Regions from separate parts of the Mycobacterium parmense genome, predicted to be linked through region 3. Evidence: predicted binding sites of a transcription regulator. Region 3 holds the regulator's gene; each other region holds the start of a gene.

Region 1 (3,275 bases), 820 kb from region 3:
CGCCCGTGACTCCACCTGGAAGACACCGACGGAGTCCGCGCGCTGCAGCATCTCGTACACCGCGGGCTCGGACAGGTCGAGCCTTGCCAGGTCCACCACGATCCCCTTGTGCTCGGCCACCAGGTCTTTCGCGTAGTGCAGCGCCGAGAGCATGCCCAGCCCGAGCAGATCGAATTTCACCAAACCGATTGCCGCGCAGTCGTCTTTGTCCCACTGCAGGACGCTGCGGTTCTCCATGCGCGCCCACTCCACCGGACACACGTCGGCGATCGGGCGGTCGCAGATCACCATGCCGCCGGAGTGAATGCCCATGTGCCGCGGCAGGTTCCGGATCTGATTGGCCAGCTCGATCACCTGCTCGGGAATGCCTTCGGCGTCCGGCGAGTCGGCGAGCCCGTTCCAATGGCTGATCTGCTTGCTCCACGCATCCTGCTGCCCCTGCGAGTAGCCCAGGGCGCGGGCCATGTCGCGCACCGCGATGCGACCCCGGTAGGTGATGACGTTGGCGACCTGTGCGGCATAGTCCCGGCCGTATTTGTCGTAGACGTACTGGATGACCTTCTCGCGCTGGTCCGACTCGATGTCCATGTCGATGTCGGGGGGCCCGTCGCGGGCCGGCGACAGGAAGCGCTCGAACAGCAACTCGTTGGCCACCGGGTCCACCGCCGTGACGCCCAGGGCGTAACAGACCGCGGAATTGGCCGCCGATCCCCTGCCCTGACACAGGATGTTGTTCTGGCGGCAGAACCTCGCGATGTCGTCGACCACCAGGAAATAACCCGGAAACTGAAGCTGTGCAATCACTTTCAGCTCATGCTCGACCTGGGCGTACGCTTTTGGCGCGCTCTCGGCCGGCCCGTACCGGTCGCGCGCACCGGCCATGGTCAGCTGCCGCAGCCAGCTGTCCTCGGTGTGACCGCCGGGCACGTCGAACGGCGGCAGCTGCGGCGCGATCAGTGCCAGCCCGAAGGCGCACTGCTCGCCGAGCTCGGCGGCGGCGGCCACCACCTCCGGCCGCTGCGCGAACAGCCGGACCATCTCCGCGCCGGACCGCAGGTGCGCGCCGCCCAGCGGCGCCAGCCACCCGGCGGCCGCGTCCAGCGACTGCCGAGCCCTGATGGCCCCCATCGCCATGGCCAGCCGGCCGCGCGACGGCTGGGCGAAATGAGCCCCGGTGGTGGCGACGACGCCGACACCGAAGCGCGGCGCGAGGGCGGCCAGCGCCGCGTTGCGCTCGTCGTCGAGCGGCTGGCCGTGATGGGTCAGCTCGATGCTGACCCGGTGCGCGCCGAACCGGTCCACCAGATCGGCCAGCGCCCGCTGCGCCGCGTCCGACCCACCCTCGGAAAGTGCTTGGCGCACATGCCCTTTTCGGCAGCCGGTCAGGATGTGCCAGTGCCCGCCCGCGGCCTCGGTCAGCGCGTCGAAGTCGTAGCGTGGCTTTCCCTTCTCACCGCCGGCCAGGTGCGCGGCGGCCAGCTGCCGCGACAGCCGCCGATAACCCTCCGGGCCGCGGGCCAGCACCAGCAGGTGGGGGCCGGCCGGATCCGGCGCCTCGGTCCGGGCCTGCGACCCCAGGGACAGTTCGGCGCCGTAGACGGTGCGCATGCCGAGCTCGGCGGCCGCCTCGGCGAACCGCACCGCCCCGTACAGGCCGTCGTGGTCGGTGAGCGCCAGCGCGCGCAAACCCAGGCGGGCGGCCTCCTCCACCAGTTCCTCCGGCGTGGCGGCCCCGTCGAGGAAGCTGAACGCCGAATGGGCGTGCAGTTCGGCGTACCCGACGGACGAGGGGGCCACCCGGGTTCCGGCGGGCGGCAGGTACGTCGCACGCTTGGGCGACAGGGGGGCCTCTTCCTGCGGCCACGCCGAGGTGTGCTCGCCGGCATGGCGCGGCTTGCTGTTGAGCACCCGCTCCATCTCCGCCCAGCTCGGCGGCCCGTTGAACCAGCCCACCTCGACAGTCTATCGAATACATGTTCGAATCGTGGGGCACATGTTAAACACATCTTCAACTTGCAAACACGTTCTTAACGTCGCCGGCCTGTCGCTGCGTAGCCGTAACGCAGAAACTGGTACAAGTGCGAAAAGTGACGGCGGGGGCTGAGCATGACGCAGGCGAACACACTGGACACGGCTTTCCTCCAGGCTTCTGCGGATCACCACGCCGGCCTGGCGGTCGGGGCGGTCGCCATCGTCGACGGGACCCCCGACTACTCATCGCTCAAACGCCTTCTGGCGCAACGTGTTCAATCCCTGCCCCGCTGCACCCAGGTGCTGCGGACATCGCCGTCGGGCACCGCGTGGACCGATAGCCCGCAATTCGATCTCGCCCACCATGTGCGCCGGGTCGCCCTTTGTCGTCCGGGCGGCGACGCCGAGCTGTCCGCCGCCATCGCCTTCGCCCTCGAACGCCCCCTCGACCCGGACCGCCCGCCCTGGGAGTGCTGGATCATCGAGGGCCTCGAGGACGCGAAGTGGGCGATCCTGATGAAGGTTCACCACCGCCTGGCCGACGACAACTCCCCCGCCCGCCTGCTCACCAGGCTCTGCGACGACGCCGAGACCGGCGCGGCGCCCGAAGCCGATCCGATCGAGCCTGTTCCCCCGCGACCGCCCCGCAGGCACGGGTTGACCGATGCGTTGCGGCGGGCTTCGTCTGTCGCCGGCACCGTCGCGGACACCCTCGTGGGCGCGGCCTGGCCGGCGCTGCGGACGTCCCCGGCCGGCGGGGCCACCATGCGCCGGTACCGCACGGTGCGAGTGCCGATCGCCGACGTCGACCGGGTCTGCCGCAAGTTCGGGGTGACCGCCGACGACGTGGCGCTGGCCGCCATCACCGAGGGTTTCCGCGCGGTGCTGCTGCAGCGCGGCGAGCAACCGCGGCCCGACTCGCTGCCCACCCTGTCGCCGACGCCGGCCCGTGCGGCCATGCCGGCTTATCTGCCGGTGGAACACGACGACCCGGTGCGCCGACTGCGGGCCGTGCACCACCGGCGCAGGGCCCGGCGGCCCGGTGGCGGCCTGGTCGAGTCGGCGTTGAACCGGCTACCACCCCTGGTGCGGGGCAACGTGTTACAGCTGCTGGACCGGCTCCCGCGGGGCGACATCGTGACGCTGGCGACCAGTGTTGCCGGCCCGCGGCGCCAGTTGCGGCTGATGGGCCAAACCATCGAGCGCCTGCTGCCGCTGCCCCCGACGGCCGCACAGCTCAGTAACGGTGTGGCGGTGCTGAACTACGGCGACGAACTCGTCTTCGGTATCACCGCCGACTACCA
Region 2 (3,275 bases), 690 kb from region 3:
GCGCTCGGGCGGCGCGAGCAAACCGCTGCTCGGGGCGGTGGCCTGCACCCCGGCCGGGTGCAGGTGCGGATCGGCGAAGCCGTTCAATCCATGTTGCGGCACGCCGTTGCCCGCGCAGGGCACCGCGCGGCCTCCCTCACGCACCGCGTCGGCCAGGGCGACCAGGTCGTCCTCGTCGGGGTGGTGGGGCTCCGAAAGGAGGGGGCCGGCGTGGCGCACGAGGTCCCATCCCCGGGGCGCCGTGATCCGGCCGGCGTGGCCGACGCACAGGTCCCAGGAGTGTGGTTCGCGCGCGGTCGCGAGTGGGCCCACCACCGCCGTCGAGTCCGAGTAGACGAACGTCAAGGTCGCCACGGCGTAGTGCGGACACCCGGGCCGGCAACAGCGACGGGGAACGTTCACGATCGAAAGGCTAGCGTGCGCAAACGCCGCCGAAGCGCCGGACACGCGCATGCGACCGGCCCGCGATGTCCAACCGTTACCATCGGCGCGTGGGCGAATCCCGCGGCTCCCCGCGACGAGATCGGTCTCAGGACGGTTCGGCTCCACACCGACCCTTCCGGCGAGGCCGCGAAATGCGCGGTCCGCTGCTGCCGCCGACGGTGCCGGGCTGGCGCAGCCGCGCCGAGCGATTCGACATGGCGGTACTGGAGGCCTACGAACCCATCGAGCAGCACTGGCAGGACCGGCTGTCCGGGCTGGACGTCGCGGTCGACGAAATCCCGCGGATCGCGGCCAAGGACCCCGAGAGTGTGCAGTGGCCACCCGAGGTGATCGCCGACGGCCCGATAGCGCTGGCCCGCTTGATCCCGGCGGGTGTAGATGTCCGCGGCAACGCCACGCGGGCACGAATTGTGCTGTTTCGCAAGCCTATTGAGCGACGGGCCAAGGACACCGTCGAACTGGGTGAGTTGTTGCACGAGATCCTGGTGGCCCAGGTGGCCATCTATCTCGACGTTGAGCCCTCGGTCATCGACCCGACGATCGACGACGACTAGTTTCTCCGGTTCGGTTGCGCGTCAGATGATGCCGCGCTTGAGGCGGCGACGCTCGCGTTCGGAGAGGCCGCCCCAGATGCCGAAGCGCTCGTCGTGCTCGAGGGCGTACTCGAGGCACTCGTGGCGCACCTCGCAGCCGAGGCAGATCTTCTTGGCCTCCCGGGTGGAGCCGCCCTTCTCGGGGAAGAACGCCTCGGGGTCGGTCTGCGCGCACAGTGCACGGTCCTGCCACTGGTCGGCGACCGGCTCGGCCACGGGCTCGGGCTCGAAGACGGCGGGCACATCGGGAACAACGGTTAGGTGCGGCCGGGAAACCGGTGCCGAGCCGACGGTGGTGTGCGGCGTGCTAGCCATGACGCCACGGAGATGTTCGTAAGACATGCGGTCGTCCGCCTCCTCAGTTGGATTGAGAGAGTGAGTGATTCCCACTTTTCTGATGTACAGACAATTCGAACAAGTGATCGAATCTCGGCCTGCGACACCGGAATCGGCCGGCCAACCGGGAAATGACACTGTTGTGATTAGACACGGGTTGACCTGCTGGGTCAAGCGTTATGGGGCATTTCCATATCATCTCGTGACCAGATTTCGGCGTTTCCGTGTTTTCCACCCTTCGGCGTGTCGATCACACCGCTCACTCGCCCACCATCCGCAACGTTGCGGGCAGTACTGTCAACCAATGTGAAGGTCACGGTTCTGGTCGGCGGGGTCGGCGGCGCCCGCTTCCTGCTGGGTGTTCAACAGTTGCTCGGGCTCGGTCAGTTCGATCAACGGCAGGGCCAAGGCTCTCCGGCCGGCACCCACGAACTCCGCGCGATCGTCAACATCGGCGACGACGCGTGGATCCATGGACTTCGGGTCTGCCCGGACCTGGACACCTGCATGTACACCTTAGGTGGAGGTGTTGACCCGGAGCGAGGGTGGGGTCACCGCGACGAAACCTGGCACGCCAAAGAGGAATTGGCGCGCTACGGCGTGCAACCCGACTGGTTCATGCTGGGCGACCGCGACCTGGGCACGCACCTGGTGCGCACCCAGATGCTCAACGCCGGCTACCCGCTGTCACAGATCACCACCGCCCTGTGCGACCGTTGGCAACCGGGTGCGCGGTTGCTGCCCGCCACGGACGACCGTTGCGAGACCCATGTGGTGATCACCGACCCTGCCGACGGCAGCCGGCGCGCGATCCACTTCCAGGAGTGGTGGGTGCGCCACCGGGCCAAGGTGCCCACCCACAGCTTTGCGTTCGTCGGCGCCGAAAAGGCAAGCGCCGCATCTGAAGCCGTCGCGGCCATTGCCGACGCGGACGTCATCATGCTGGCGCCGTCCAACCCGGTGGTGAGCGTCGGCGCCATCCTGGCCGTCCCCGGCATCCGTGGCGCGCTGCGCGCGGCGAGCGCCCCGGTGATCGGCTATTCGCCGATCATCGGCGGAAAGCCGTTGCGCGGCATGGCCGATGAATGCCTGCGCGTGATCGGCGTGGAATCCACCGCCGAGGCCGTCGGGCGCCACTACGGGGCGCGCAGCGGCACCGGCATCCTGGACTGCTGGCTGGTGCACGAGGGCGACCCGGCCGGCTTCCAGGCCGACATCGAAGGGGTCGCGGTGCGCTCCGTGCCGCTGCTGATGACCGACCCCGCGGCGACGGCCGAGATGGTCAGGGCGGGCCTCGACCTCGCGGGCGTCGCGGCGTGACCGAGCACGGCACCGCCGCCGCCCTCGAGATCCTGCCCGTCACGGGGCTTCCCGAGTTCCGGCCCGGCGACGACCTGAGCGCGGCCGTCGCGGCCGCCGCACCGTGGCTGCAGGACCGCGACGTCGTGGTGGTCACCAGCAAGGCGGTCTCCAAGTGCGAGGGGCGGCTGGTGCCCGCGCCGAGCGACCCCGAGGAGCGGGACGCGCTGCGGCGCAAGCTCGTCGACGACGAGGCGGTGCGCGTGCTCGCGCGCAAGGGCCGGACACTGATCACCGAGAGCCGGATCGGCCTGGTCCAGGCCGCCGCGGGCGTGGACGGCTCCAACGTGGGTCGCGGGGAGCTGGCGCTGCTGCCCGTCGACCCGGACGCCAGCGCCGCCGCCCTGCGCGCCGGGCTGCGCGAGTTGCTCGGCGTCGACGTGGCGGTGATCGTCACCGACACGATGGGCCGCGCCTGGCGCAACGGCCAGACCGACACCGCCATCGGCGCGGCGGGCCTGCCCGTGCTGCACAGCTATGCGGGCGCGGTCGACGCGCACGGCAACGAGCTGGTGGTCACCGAGATCGCGATCGCCGACGAGG
Region 3 (3,275 bases):
GACCAAGGACTTCACCACCGACCCGCCTGCGCTGGCCGACCAATTGAAGGGCCTGCAGGTGCCGATCGACCCCACCGCCGCCATCAACACGGCCTGGCGGGCGGCCGGCGGCGTGAACGGTCCGCTCGGCGCCAAGCAAGGTGGGCAGTATGCGGTCGGCGCTGACGGGCTGGCCCAGAACTTCTCCGGCGGCAAGGTGTACTTCAGCCCCGCCACCGGCGCGAGCGCCGTGGAGAGCGACATCCTGGCCAAGTACGAGTCGCTGGGCGGCCCCGTGGGCAGCGACCTCGGTTTTCCCGTCGCCAACGAGGCCGACGGCGGCATCCCCTCGAGCCGCATCTGCGAGTTCTCGGCGGCCGACAAACCGGTGATCTTCTGGTCCGCCGATCACGGCGCGTTCGTCGTGCGGGGCGCCATGAGAGTCGCCTGGGACAAGCTGCGTGGCGCCTCCGGAAAACTGGGCGCGCCGGTCGGGGATCAGGCCGTGGATGGCGACGTCGTCTCGCAGCAGTTCACCGGCGGCAAGGTCTCGTGGAACCGGGCGAAGAACACCTATTCCACCGAGCCGGCGAACCTGGCGCCGCTGCTGTCGGGTCTGCAGGTGGCGGGGCAGAGCCAGCCCAGCAGCTCGGCGATGCCCCCGCACGGCAAGAAGTTCGCCTGGCAATGGTGGTGGTTGCTGGTCGCGGTGCCGTTGGTGGCCCTGGTCGCGGTGTCGGCGTACCTGGCGTTCGGCCGGCGTCGCCATCGTCTCGCCGCCGAGGGGCCCGCCTACGCGCCCGACGACGTCGGCTACGAGCCGGCCGTCGACCAGCCCTGGGACCACCGTGACGCTCAGGCATCCGCCGAGCACTTCGCGGCCGCGCCGGAGCAGCAGTCCGACGCCGGGCCGGGGGCGCGTGTCGGCTGGCGGCGCGGAGCCGAGATGTACGGCGGCGAAACCGCTTCCGACGAAGAGGATTACGGAAGCTACTACGACGTCGAGGGGGAGAACCCCGATGCCGTCGACACCGACTCGATACCCATCGTCTCCGACGACGATCTGTCGCAGGCCGGTTATCCCGAGCCCGAGAGCGCCGAGCAAGGCGACTACGCCGACGAAGGCTACCAGGACGCCGAAATCGCCGAAATCCCTTCCGCGCCAACAACTCCCACGACCCCAGAGGCCCAGCGGCGCCCGGAGGACTTCGAAGACCACCGGGAGTCGTACGACGACACCGCGAGCGCCGACGAGACCGGCGCCGCGGCGGTGGGGGCCGTGGCCGCCGGCATGGCGGCGCGGACCGGGCGGCATGCTGCCGCGGACGAGGAATTCGCCGAAGAGGACTCGGAACACCCTGCGGAACCGGGCCGGGCATCGGCCGGCGCGGAGGCCCCGGCCGGTCGTCCGACCATCCACCTGCCCTTGGACGATCCCTATCAGGTTCCCGACGGATACCCCATCAAGGCGAGCGCGCGCTTCGGCCTGTACTACACGCCGGGCAGCGAGCTGTACCACGACACGCTGCCCGAGCTGTGGCTGGCCAGCGAAGAGGTCGCCCGGGCCAACGGCTTCGTCAAGGCCGATTGAGCCCGTGACCCCGGCCGCGGGGGCTAGATCTTGCGGATCACGGTGACGACCTTGCCGAGCACCACGGCGTCGTTGCCCGGTATGGGGTCGAACGCCGGGTTGTGCGGCATCAACCAAACCTGACCGCCCGCCCGCTTGAAGGTCTTGACGGTGGCCTCGCCGTCGAGCATGGCCGCGACGATGTCGCCGTTGTCGGCGACGTTCTGCTGTCGCACCGCCACCCAGTCGCCGTCGCAGATCGCGGCCTCGACCATCGAGTCGCCGACCACCTTGAGCAGGAACAGCGTGCCTTCGCCGACGAGTTCGCGCGGCAGCGGAAAGACGTCTTCGACGGCTTCCTCGGCGAGGATCGGCCCGCCTGCCGCGATGCGTCCGAGCACCGGCACGAAGATGGGTTCCGGCAGGGCGTCCGAGCCGGCGACGTCGGTGACGGGCGCCGCCACGCCGGTGTCGTCGGCGCCGCGGACGTCGACCGCGCGGGGACGGTTGGGGTCGCGGCGCAGATACCCCTTGCGCTCGAGGGTCCGCAGCTGGTGAGCCACCGAGGAGGTCGACGTCAGGCCTACGGCGTCGCCGATCTCCCTGATGCTCGGCGGGTATCCGCGGCTGGTGACCGACTCGCGGATGACGTTCAGGATGGTGCGCTGCCGTTCGGTGAGGGAAGTGTCCACGGAATGCAACCGGCCGGGCGCGACGGTCGATGAGGTGTCACTGCTGTCGCTCATGGCAATGAATGTAGCCGGAGTACCGCGCAGAATCAAACATGTGTTCGACTGGCGTGTCGCGGCGTTCGCCGGCTTGAAAACGGCGCACCAGCGGCGGAATCACAAGTGTGTAACTTTCGCGCGGTTCGGGTAACCAGGCGGCATGGCAGCGACGACGGCGACGAAGTTGTCGGTGGCGTCGTCTAGCGTTTCGCTCGTCCGACACGCTTCGCTCAAATGTTCGGGAATCGAACACACGAGCGACTATGGTCGAACACACGAGCGAGACCAGGCTTGACCGGAGGAACGCAGATGACCACGATTCACACACTCTCACCGCGGACCAGCAGCGCTCGGCGCCCGGTCAACGGTCCGGTGCAGGGGCTCCGCTACAGCCGGGACGGCCTGGCGGTGTCACGGAGGCCCGGCCCGGCCCGGCCGGCCGGCGCGGCCACCCGCTACCACGGCAGCGGGGTGGCGGTGTCCGTCGCGCCGCATCGTCGCAGGCGGCCCGTCGGGCTGGCGGCGACCGCGGGACTGGCGCTGATCGCCGGGCTGATCACCCTCTGGCTGGGTCTTGTCGGCAACCTCGGTGAGGCGCTCAACGGTGACTCGTCGAGTTCCGCGGCCCCCGTTCCCAATCGGCTCGCCGTCGTGCGCGTCGAGGCGGGGGAGTCCTTGCAGGACGTCGCGCACCGCGTCGCGCCGGACGCCCCGGCGCGCCAGGTGGCCGAGCGGATCCGCGAGCTCAACGATCTGCACTCTCCGGCACTCGCCGCGGGCCAGACCCTGATCGCGCCGGTCGGCTGACAACGGTGGTCCCCGTGACGAGCCGGGCCGGCCGGTGCCCTCGGGTACGCTCGCAGTACTGCGTCACCTGATTGTCGGCACGGCGAAGGAGCGGTCATGCACTGTCCGTTCTGCCGTCACCCCGACTCGCGGGTGATCGACTCGCGGGAAACCGATGAAGGCCAGGCCATCCGGCGCCGCCGGTCGTGTCC

The links. The regulator LexA, encoded in region 3, represses DNA repair genes until DNA is damaged. The targets are predictions, from matches to a motif close to CGAACANNTGTTCG.
Region 1: the regulator LexA is predicted to act here: its motif matches at 1,967-1,980, upstream of G6N48_RS14705 (error-prone DNA polymerase).
Region 2: the regulator LexA is predicted to act here: its motif matches at 1,449-1,462, upstream of cofD (2-phospho-L-lactate transferase).

The regions. Positions count from the first base shown of each region.
Region 1 covers NZ_AP022614.1:3,206,335-3,209,609, forward strand. The annotation lists gene G6N48_RS14705 (error-prone DNA polymerase) at 1-1,953, opposite strand, end outside; gene G6N48_RS14710 (wax ester/triacylglycerol synthase domain-containing protein) at 2,107-3,275, shown strand, end outside.
Region 2 covers NZ_AP022614.1:3,078,126-3,081,400, forward strand. The annotation lists gene G6N48_RS14125 (DUF3499 domain-containing protein) at 1-402, opposite strand, end outside; gene G6N48_RS14130 (metallopeptidase family protein) at 576-998, shown strand; gene G6N48_RS14135 (WhiB family transcriptional regulator) at 1,020-1,352, opposite strand; gene cofD (2-phospho-L-lactate transferase) at 1,680-2,693, shown strand; gene G6N48_RS14145 (coenzyme F420-0:L-glutamate ligase) at 2,690-3,275, shown strand, end outside.
Region 3 covers NZ_AP022614.1:2,386,766-2,390,040, reverse strand. The annotation lists gene G6N48_RS10720 (LGFP repeat-containing protein) at 1-1,570, shown strand, start outside; gene lexA (transcriptional repressor LexA) at 1,594-2,295, opposite strand; gene G6N48_RS10710 (LysM peptidoglycan-binding domain-containing protein) at 2,587-3,084, shown strand; gene nrdR (transcriptional regulator NrdR) at 3,181-3,275, shown strand, end outside.